Regions from separate parts of the Bradyrhizobium sp. WSM4872 genome, predicted to be linked through region 3. Evidence: riboswitches for the same ligand, from Rfam matches in the RefSeq annotation. Region 3 holds a riboswitch; each other region holds the start of a gene.
What was found. Region 3 has a riboswitch for cobalamin ahead of metE (5-methyltetrahydropteroyltriglutamate--homocysteine S-methyltransferase). Riboswitches for the same ligand answer to the same signal wherever they lie in the genome.
Positions count from the first base shown of each region.

Region 1 (3,270 bases), on a different contig from region 3:
AGCTTGCAGGCCTGCAAGCGACCGAGCAACCGCGCGCGGCGCGGGTGCCGATCATCATCTTCGCCGGCGATCACGGCGTCGTCGCGCAGGGCGTCTCGGCCTATCCGAAAGAAGTGACCATCGCGATGCTGGCGAATTTCGCCTCCGGCGGTGCCGCGATCTCGGTGCTCGCGCGTGAGCTAGGCTCCAGCCTTCAGGTTATCGACGCCGGCACGCTGGCGCAGGAGGAGATGGCTGGAATCGTGACCGACAAGCCGCGCAACGGCACGCGCGATTTCAGCGTCGAAGCTGCGCTCACCCCCACGGAGCTGGCATTTGCGTTCGAAGCCGGCCGACGTGCAGTGACCCGCGCGCAGGCCGGCCAGCCCGATCTTTTGATCTTCGGCGAAATGGGCATCGGCAACACCACGACTTCGGCGGCGATCGCGGCCGGCTTGCTCGGCGTGAGCGCGGAGGAGATCGCGGGCAGCGGCACCGGCATCGACGCGGCTGGCCGTGCGCACAAGGCGCGGGTGATCGACGCTGCGATCGCGCGCCATGGCATTGCAGGCGCTTCGCCCGAAAAGATCCTGTGCGCCGTCGGCGGTCTCGAGATCGCGGCTATCTGCGGTGCTATTATCGCGGCTGCACAGCGCCGCATCCCCGTGTTGATCGACGGCTTTATCGTGTCGGTCGCGGCGCTGGCGGCGGCGCGGCTCAACCCGTCGTGCCAGCCGTTCCTGCTGGCCTCGCATCAGTCCGCCGAGCAGGGGCATCGGCTGGTGCTTCGCGCGCTCAACGTGCAACCGCTGATCAGCCTCGATCTCAGGCTCGGCGAAGGATCGGGCGCGGCCATCGCGCTGCCGCTGGTGCGGTCGGCCTGTGCGCTCCACAACGGCATGGCGACCTTTGCGCAGGCCAATGTGCCTGACCGACCGGCCTGATCAAGTCGTCTGCTGATTGACACAGACGACGCGCCAGCCGGTCGCGAGCCGGTCGATCCGGGTCAGCGACAGCGGATCGATCACGAAGCGGAGCGCCGCTTGAGGCGTCAGATCCAGCGCGATGCACAGCGCCGCGCGGATCGTGCCGGAATGCACGACGAGCGTTGCAGCCCCGGCGCCGATCTTCGACAGACCCAGCCGGACCCGCGCGACCTGATCCTCAAAGCTTTCGCCGCCCGGGGGCCGTCCGCGCGCCGGATCGTTCCAGAACCGTGCATAGGCCTCGCCACCGGTCGCGGCGAGTTCGTCATGCCGACGGCCGGTCCAGTCGCCAAAGTTCTGCTCGCTGAATTCGTCCAGCTGCAGCGGCTCGAGCCCCAGCGCGCGGGTCGTCTCGATCGTGCGCCGCGACGGGCTCGCATAGCTCGCGGCGTCCCGCGGCAGGCGCTGCCGCAGCGCCTCCAGCTGCGCGCGATCGCCGAGATCGGCCGGCGCGTCCGCCGCATGGATCGTCCCCGTGACGCCATCGACGGGCGCGTGTCGTATCAGCCAGAGGAAGGTCTCGCCTTCCATGCTTATCTCCAGGGAAATTGGTCGCCGTGGCACTAACGCGGCAACTGATACATTGACTCTGTCTGGATCGTAATCCTAGATGCTCGCGACGGTTTCCCCGAGAGGGGATGAAAAGGGAATGCGGTGCGGGGACATTGTCCCCAATGCCGTGGCTGCCCCCGCAACTGTAAGCGGCGAATCTTGCGTCACGTGCCACTGGGTGTCTCGGTCCCGGGAAGGCGACGCAAGGTACTGACCCGCGAGCCAGGAGACCTGCCGTCAGCCGTGGTCACACGCGAAGATGTCGGTCGGGGAGTACAGACATTCGGCTTCATCGGAAGGCTTATAAGCCCGAAGATGGGACCTTGGTTCGCTGTGACGTGCCACTGACGTCATACCGAGGTCCAAGACCGTGTCTCCTGTTCGTATTGTACGACCGCGCGCGTTCCTGCTCGCATCCGCCGTGCTGACATCCTTTGCCGTGCTTGATCCGCCCGCCGCGCTGGCGCAGCAGGCCCGCGAACCTCTGCCGCCGGTCGAGGTAACGCCCGCCCAATCCCGCAAGCCGGCCAAGCCCGCCGCGCGGGAGGCGCAGGGCCCGCGCCGCGCGGCTGCGCGCAGGCCAACGGTCGCATCTGTAACGCCTAAGCTTGTCGTGCCGACCGCGGCAGCACAGACGCCGCTCAACACCAATGCCGTTGCGGAAAGCGCCTCGCGCCTTGGCCTGACCGTGCGCGAAACGCCCGCGACCGTGGAGGTGATCTCGGCCGCAACCATGCGCGAGCAGGGCTACCGCACCGTGTCCGACGTCGCGCAGGGCGCGGTGGGCGTCACATCCGGCGACAATCCGGCCGAGCCTTCGGCTTTCTCCATGCGCGGCTTCACCAACAGCCAGATCAACACGCTCTACAACGGCATCAAGATCGGTCCGCAGAACATGACCTCGCGGATCACCGACACGGCCAATCTGGAGGCCGTCGAATTCCTGAAGGGTCCGGCGTCGCTGATGTCAGGCGAGGGCGCCGCCGGCGGCGCGATCAACTTCGTCACCAAGCAGCCGCACACCGGTCCGATCCGGAACGAGGCGGATTTCTCCTGGGACTCACTGAACTCGTTCCGGGCGCATTACGGCTCGGGCGGCAGCACCAATGTGCAGGGGCTCGATTATCGCTTTGACGTCAGCCGTTCCTCGCTCAACGGCTTTGCCGACGACACCAACACCAAGACGCTCGACGTGTCGGGCCAGCTCAACTACCGCATCTCCGACAGCCTCAAGGTCTGGGGCGCCATCGAGTACCGCGAGGATCGCTCGAAAGCCTATTGGGGCGTGCCGCTGGTGCCGATCGCCTTCAGCGGCTCGCATGCGACGACGGGCATCGTGTCCGGCAGTTATTTCAACAAGACTGATCTTGGGGCCGTCACGATCGACGACCGCACCTTCAACACCAACTACAACGTGCTCGACAACAAGAACGTAGCGAAGGAGGTCTGGCTGCGCGGCGGTTTCGAGCTGAAGCTGGCGCCCGACCTGACGCTGAAAAGCCAGGCCTATGGTTACGGCGCAGAGCGCACCTGGTTCAACAATGAGATCGAGGCGTTCAATTCCGGTACGAACCTGGTGGACCGTGAGCGCTTCTATGTCGCGCACAGCCAACGCCTGGTCGGCAACATCACCGACTTGATCTGGGATGCGAATATCGCCGGCTTTGACAACCGCTTGGTCACGACGCTGTCCTCAAGCTATCTTGATTTCGTGAGGCCGGGCGCCGCGAATTTCCCCGGCGATTCCGTTCCA
Region 1 covers NZ_JBVVPT010000005.1:39,131-42,400, forward strand. Annotated here, with positions in the region: gene cobT (nicotinate-nucleotide--dimethylbenzimidazole phosphoribosyltransferase) at 1-923, shown strand, start outside; gene AC0L3C_RS09215 (histidine phosphatase family protein) at 924-1,496, opposite strand; cobalamin riboswitch at 1,569-1,770, shown strand; gene AC0L3C_RS09220 (TonB-dependent receptor) at 1,888-3,270, shown strand, end outside.
Region 1: linked by a shared signal. The riboswitch ahead of AC0L3C_RS09220 (TonB-dependent receptor) and the one ahead of metE (5-methyltetrahydropteroyltriglutamate--homocysteine S-methyltransferase) in region 3 are both predicted to bind cobalamin.

Region 2 (3,270 bases), on a different contig from region 3:
CTACCGTCCCGGTGTGCGCCTTGCAGGCGTCGTGCTCAATCGCGTTGCCAGCCCGCGCCACGAAGCCCTCGTGCGACGTGCGCTGCTGGACGCCGGCATCACCGTGTTTGGCGCGCTGCCGCGCCATGCCGAGATCAGTCTGCCGAAGCGGCATCTCGGGCTGGTCCAGGCTGAGGAGCAGGCGGAAATCGGCAAGCTGATCGACGAGGCCGCGCGCTTCGTCGCCGAGCATGTCGATCTCGACGCAGTGCTGCGTTCGGCTGCCACCTGGTCGCCGCAACCTGCCGCAAGCGGCGTCAACGTGACGCCGCCCGGCCAGCGCATTGCGCTCGCCCGTGACGCTGCATTCTCCTTCGTCTATCCGCATATGCTGGAAGCGTGGCGCGCGGCGGGCGCAGAGATCTCGACATTCTCGCCGCTGGCTGACGAAGGCCCCGATGCGGGCGCGGATGTGTGCTGGCTGCCTGGCGGCTATCCCGAGCTGCACGCCGGCAAGATCGCGGCCAATGCGCGCTTCCGCAGCGGATTGCGCGCCTTCGCCGAAACGCGCCCGGTGCACGGTGAGTGCGGAGGCTATATGGTGCTGGGCACCGCTTTGACCGACGCCGAGGGCATCAGCCACGAGATGACCGGGCTGCTCGGCCTGGAGACGAGCTTTGCCAAACGCCGCATGCATCTGGGCTATCGTCTGGCCGAGCTTGCCACGCCGATGCCGGGTCATCAGGCCGGCGCACGCCTGCGTGGCCACGAATTCCACTATTCGACGATCCTGGCGCAACCCGACACGCCGCTGGCGGTCGTGCACGACGCGACAGGCGCGGTCATCGCCGAGACCGGCTCGCGGCGGGGACAAGCCACCGGCACGTTCTTCCATCTGATCGCGGAGGATCGGTGAGCGGTTTTGTTTCCTTCGTCTCCGCCGGCCCCGGCGATCCCGAGCTCCTCACGCTCAAGGGTGCCGCGCGCCTGCGCGAGGCCGACGTCGTGCTCTATGACGATCTTGCTTCAGGCGCGATCCTCGATCTGGCCCGGCCCGGTGCCAATCTCGTCGCGGTGGGAAAGCGGGCGGGACGCCCCTCGACCAAGCAGCACCATGTCAACCGGCTGCTGGTCGACTATGCCGTGACAGGCGCGCGCGTGGTGCGATTGAAGTCGGGCGATGCCGGCATCTTCGGCCGACTCGAGGAGGAGCTCGAGACGCTGCGGGAAGCGGGCATCCGCTACGAGATCATTCCCGGTGTCACCACGGCCTGCGTCGCTGCGGCTCAGGCGGGGATTCCCCTGACCCGGCGCCATACCTCGCGCCGGGTGCAGTTCATTACCGGCGCGGACGTCACCGGCGAGCTGCCGCCAGACCTCAATTGGGCGGCGCTGGCCGATCCGGAGGCGACGACCGTAGTCTATATGGGCCGCCGGACGTTTCCGGCGCTTGTCGCGAAATTGATCGAGCATGGCCTCGCCCCAACCACGCCGGCGTTGTTTGCCGAATCGCTCGGCCGTCCCGATGAGCGGCTGGTCCGCACCACCATTTCTGAACTTGCCGAGCAGCTTGCGCGGGGCGGGGCGGCCTCCACGGCGGCCGTCATCCTGTTCGGCGCGCTGGCCGGGGATTATCCGTCATGACGCTCTCGGCAGCCCTTCGCCCCTTGACGCCCGGCTGGCGAAAGGGGCACACAGGAGACGCATGGTGCTCGACGCGGCGCAAAGCGCCGGAGCATAATCGGGAATGGGGATGGGCGGACCCAGTTGCGGCGCCCAAAACCCCAGCCGCCCCCGCGACTGTAAGCGGTGAGGGACTTCGATCAGCCACTGGGCCGCAAGGCGCGGGAAGGCCGGAGACTCCCAGTGAACCGCGAGCCAGGAGACCGGCCGTGCACGTTTTGAGGCCAAGGCCGTCGGGTGTGACGGCAAGAAGGATCTGAGCCATGCATATCGAACCCGGACTAGTCTCGGACGCCAAGCTCGTGCTGAGTTACGCAACCGGCATCGCCGTGGGCGGTGTTGCCTTGAAGCTCGCGGTCGAGACCGTGCGCGAGCAGGGCATCATTTCGTTCGCGGCGCGCACGCTCGCCGCCACGGGACTCGTGTTTATCTTCTTTGAGATCCTGCCGCACTTCCCGGTCGGCGTCTCCGAAGTGCACTTCATCCTCGGCTCGACCTTGTTCCTGCTGTTTGGAGCTGCGCCTGCGGCCTTCGGCCTCGCGTTCGGCCTGCTGTTCCAGGGCATCTTCTTCGAGCCGCCCGACTTGCCGCAATATGGCATGAACGTCACCACGCTGCTGGTGCCGCTGTTCGGGATCCAGGCGATCGCCACGGGAATTATTTCGCGCAACACGGCCTATGTCGATCTGAAGTACCGCCAGGCGCTGGCGCTTTCGACGACCTATCAGGCGGGTGTCATCGCCTGGGTGGCGTTCTGGGCGATTTATGGATCGGGCTTCGGCGCGACTAACCTCGCCAACATCGCCACCTTCGCGGCGTCCTATGCGCTCGTCATCGTGATCGAGCCGCTCGCCGATCTTGGCGTGCTGGCGCTGGCGAAGTCGCTGCGCGGCGTCACCGCAGCCGGCCTCGTCACTCCGCGTTTGCACAACGCGGCCTAGAGACACGCGAATGGGCGGCCGTTATGGCCGCCCTTCGCAGCTACGATGCTCACGCTCTCCCTGATAGGCATCGGTTGCGGCGATCCCGAGCAGCTCACGCGTGCCGCGATTACCGCCATCAACGCGGCCGATCTCGTCCTGATCCCGCGCAAGGGGACTGCCAAATCCGACCTCGCCGATCTCAGGCAGGCGATCTGCGCGGATGTGCTCACCAGCGACACGACCCATATTGCCGAGTTCGATCTGCCCGTCCGCGACGCCGCTGAAGCGGACTATCGCAAGGGCGTGGACGATTGGCACGATGCCGTCGCCGCTGCCTGGTCGCAGACGATCGCAGATCATCTCGAAGGCGAGGGCAAGGTCGCGCTGCTGATCTGGGGCGATCCCTCGCTTTACGACTCCTCGCTGCGCATTGCGCGGCGGCTCAATCCGTTGCCCGAGATCGAGGTCGTGCCCGGCATCACCTCGATCCAGGCGCTGTGCGCGGCGCATGCGCTGCCGCTCAACGACATCGGCGAGCCGTTTCTGGTCACGACGGGACGCCGCTTTCGCGATGGCGGCTGGCCGGCGGGTGTCCACACCGTGGTGGTGATGCTCGACGGCGGCACGGCGTTCCAGTCGCTCGATCCGGAAGGCCTGCACATCTGGTGGGGCGCCTATCTCGGCA
Region 2 covers NZ_JBVVPT010000005.1:35,588-38,857, forward strand. Annotated here, with positions in the region: gene AC0L3C_RS09190 (cobyrinate a,c-diamide synthase) at 1-895, shown strand, start outside; gene cobA (uroporphyrinogen-III C-methyltransferase) at 892-1,623, shown strand; cobalamin riboswitch at 1,669-1,888, shown strand; gene AC0L3C_RS09200 (energy-coupling factor ABC transporter permease) at 1,926-2,603, shown strand; gene cobF (precorrin-6A synthase (deacetylating)) at 2,649-3,270, shown strand, end outside.
Region 2: linked by a shared signal. The riboswitch ahead of AC0L3C_RS09200 (energy-coupling factor ABC transporter permease) and the one ahead of metE (5-methyltetrahydropteroyltriglutamate--homocysteine S-methyltransferase) in region 3 are both predicted to bind cobalamin.

Region 3 (3,270 bases):
CCCCGCGCATGAGCTGCACGCGCATTGCGGACGTCCGCCGTTTGCGGGAAGGATCCGATGGTTGTGGTTGGAAACATCGGCAATGCGAAGGCGACGCGTTGGACGTCGGCGCGCTGGGTGAACGCACTGCGACGGCGACGCATGCTATCGTCGATCGCGGCCATTCGTCCGGCGACGTTCGCACTGTGGATCTTCGGCGATGTTTCGCGGGTGACGGATGCATCCTCTGAGAGCGTGAGTTCATCGGCCACGTCGGCAGCATAGCCAGCCAGCGCTTTGCCCAATATCGAAAGTTCCTTGATCTTCTGCACTGAGAACGCCAACCACGTCTTCAGATTGGGATCGAGATCGATCTCTAGTTCAATGTCGGTCGGAACATGTAGCAGCGAGCAGGAGGGGGCAATCTGAACACGGTCCCTGCCCAGTTTTTTGACCATAGGAGCAAGTTGGTCGAGTAGCGCCGGCAGATTAGAGCGCCACACGTTGCGACCATCAACGACACCGAGCGAGACCACGAGATCTCTACCTGCTCTGGCGACAATCGCGTCCAACTGGTCAGGTGCACGAACCAGGTCGACATGAACCCCGGCAACGGGCAAGGCCAATACTGTTTCAAGATTGTCGCCGACACCCCCGAAGTATGTGGCCAGCATGATTTTAAGGGTCGGCACGGCCTTAGCGAAATGAGCATAGGCCCGGCGGACAGCGGCCCGAGATGCTTCGTCGACGTCCATCACTAGGCATGGCTCGTCGAGCTGAACCCATTCAGCGCCGCGCGAGGCTAGTTCGCGGAGAACATCGACATAGACGGGGAGGAGTCGATCAAGCAGCGACAGCGGATTGAAGGCGGGATTTACGCTTTTGCCGAGCTTCAGGAAAGTGACTGGGCCCACTAGGACGGGCCGCGTCTGATAGCCGAGGCTTCTTGCCTCCTCATATTCCTCGATCGGCTTCCGAGAGGCATACTTAAAGATCTGATCCTGGTGAAATTCCGGCACCATGTAGTGGTAGTTCGTATCGAACCACTTCGTCATCTCCTGTGCGGCTACGCCGGGCCCATGCTGAGCGTGACCACCGTCTTGAGCGCCACGCGCCATGGTGAAGTAGGTTTTGAGCGACACAGGACCTTCGTTCCAGCCGTAAACGTCGGGAATGGCGCCGACCATTAGGCTGGTATCGAGCACATGGTCGTAGAGCGAGAAGTCATTCGAAGGAATGACGGTCGCACCGCGGGATTTCTGCCGTGCCCAATTAGCGGCACGAAGTCCACTCCCCGCCTCGAGGAGCTCGGCTTCGCTGGATTTTCCCGCCCAGTAGCTCTCGAGCGCGAATTTGAGTTCGCGTCGTGGGCCGATGCGTGACGTCCCCAGTGTGGCAACGGGAAGCGAAAGGATTGACATAGCTTAGACCCCATGTTGGGGCAAAGGCCATGGCGGACGCAGACAGCGAACATCGCGTGAGCGACAACTGCTTGGCGCACACCGGGACGCCCCGCCCGTGGACGATATCTTGTCGAGGCAGGTCTCCTGGCTCACGGGTCGTCGCTGCTGTCCGGCCTTCCCGAAGCCGCATGGCTTCAGTGACTTCGTTGGACAGCGGCTCGCCGCTTACAGTTGCGGGGGCAGCGCCGGCATTGCACCGGCTTCCCTCTTAGCTCCAGATCAAACGAAATCCGGAGACCGCGACGGCTTGAATTATGCGCACGAGGATCGATGCGTCAACCTACCGATTCTCGCTGCGATATTGCCCAAGCGATTACGAGCGCACTAGGCGGGCACGACGGTCTTGCTCGCGGCCTGGTGAACACGCCCGGATCTGTCGAGGCTCCGCTGTGAATGCATTCGCTCCTTGCTCGCGTAAGGGTTGAGCTCCACGACCGGAACGAACCCGGGCCGCTTTCGGTATCTGTGTGATCGCGAGGAGGCGACCTTTTCCGTCAGCAGCTTTTCGAACCAGCGCGTCAGGAAGGTGCGATCATCTCGGCCGGCATCCGTTTGGTCACAGCCCACGAGGCTCCCTAGACATTTCGAAAGCCGGATTGCTCCAGGACCGCACGGATGATCAGGTCGGCTCCTTGGTGTTCGGCGGCCCGACCAGGCACGAGGTCGTCCGCCTCCGTGAGGTTGGCCAAGATGATCTTCTCGGTGCAATAGGTGTTCACGTGCTGAGCGACTTTTGCGCCGGCTTCGATGCGTCCGTGGCCGCTCGACGCCGGTCTGCCTCGCCTCGACTCGCGGCCAGCGATGATAGGCCTTAACGCGGCCACTGAGCATCGAGGGCCTTGTCCTTGTTCGTGACAATTTCGACGGTGTCCTCCGACAGAGCCCTTTGAGGGGTTCCTCGGAGTCGCTCAGCGTCTTAAGCTCATAACGATGTTAATCGACCTCGATGCGCCCCATGCGGTCGTGGTCTCCTCAAGGTCCCACATCTACAACTTCGTTCGCGAAATCGAGCGATGAGGCCTTTTGGTCGCGGGCTGCCTATCCTGTCTTGGACGGGACACAGGTGTCAGGGACCGGACAGACCACCGCGCATTGCGGCGTGTCGCAATGGCCCTCGCACTCCGTACATTTTTTGGCATCGATAACGTAAATGTCGCGCTTCAGACTGATCGCCGCGTTGGGACACTCGAACTCACATGCGCCACAAACGGTGCATTGCGAAGCGACGATCTTGTAAGCCATGCCTTCCGACTCCTTAGGCGAGCGATGCCATGGGCGATCCCTTTCAAATGCCGTGCCAAACGCAGACGCGCTCAATGTTGGGCAATTTGCCCAATTCGGCTGTCCCGGGTCTGAGACCATGTTGCATCTGCGACAGCAACAGCTCGCTTCAATTTCAGGCTACGAGCCCTCGGGCCCTCTTGCGAGAGTCAGTCGCGACTTGACGCTGGAAGCGTCCGTCGGTTTGTTTGGCACGTCAGCGCGGGGGCAAGCGAGGCTGACGCTTCCTCAACCGGCGGCGACAAAAAACCGCCAACGGACGCAGGTCTACGTTGGATCTCGGCAAACCTCCGGTCACACACCCCGACTGGAGGTTTGTGCAAGCCTCGCTCATGGCTGCAACGCTAGCTGCGCGGAGGACTCGCTGGAGGCTTGCCAAAACGGGCTTGTGGTATAACAAGCTTCGGAGGGAAATGAAGTGGCGGCGGGACGACCGACACTGGCCCTGCAGACCGAATTGCACTCAGCCTCATGCCTGGTGCCGAGTAGGCATGGCGGTGCTCATGAGCGTCGCTTGGCCGCACTCAGCCACTCGCAACTATTTTAG
Region 3 covers NZ_JBVVPT010000014.1:85,657-88,926, reverse strand. Annotated here, with positions in the region: gene metE (5-methyltetrahydropteroyltriglutamate--homocysteine S-methyltransferase) at 1-1,400, opposite strand, end outside; cobalamin riboswitch at 1,500-1,699, opposite strand; gene AC0L3C_RS20020 (4Fe-4S binding protein) at 2,481-2,684, opposite strand; gene AC0L3C_RS20015 (EAL domain-containing response regulator) at 3,262-3,270, opposite strand, start outside.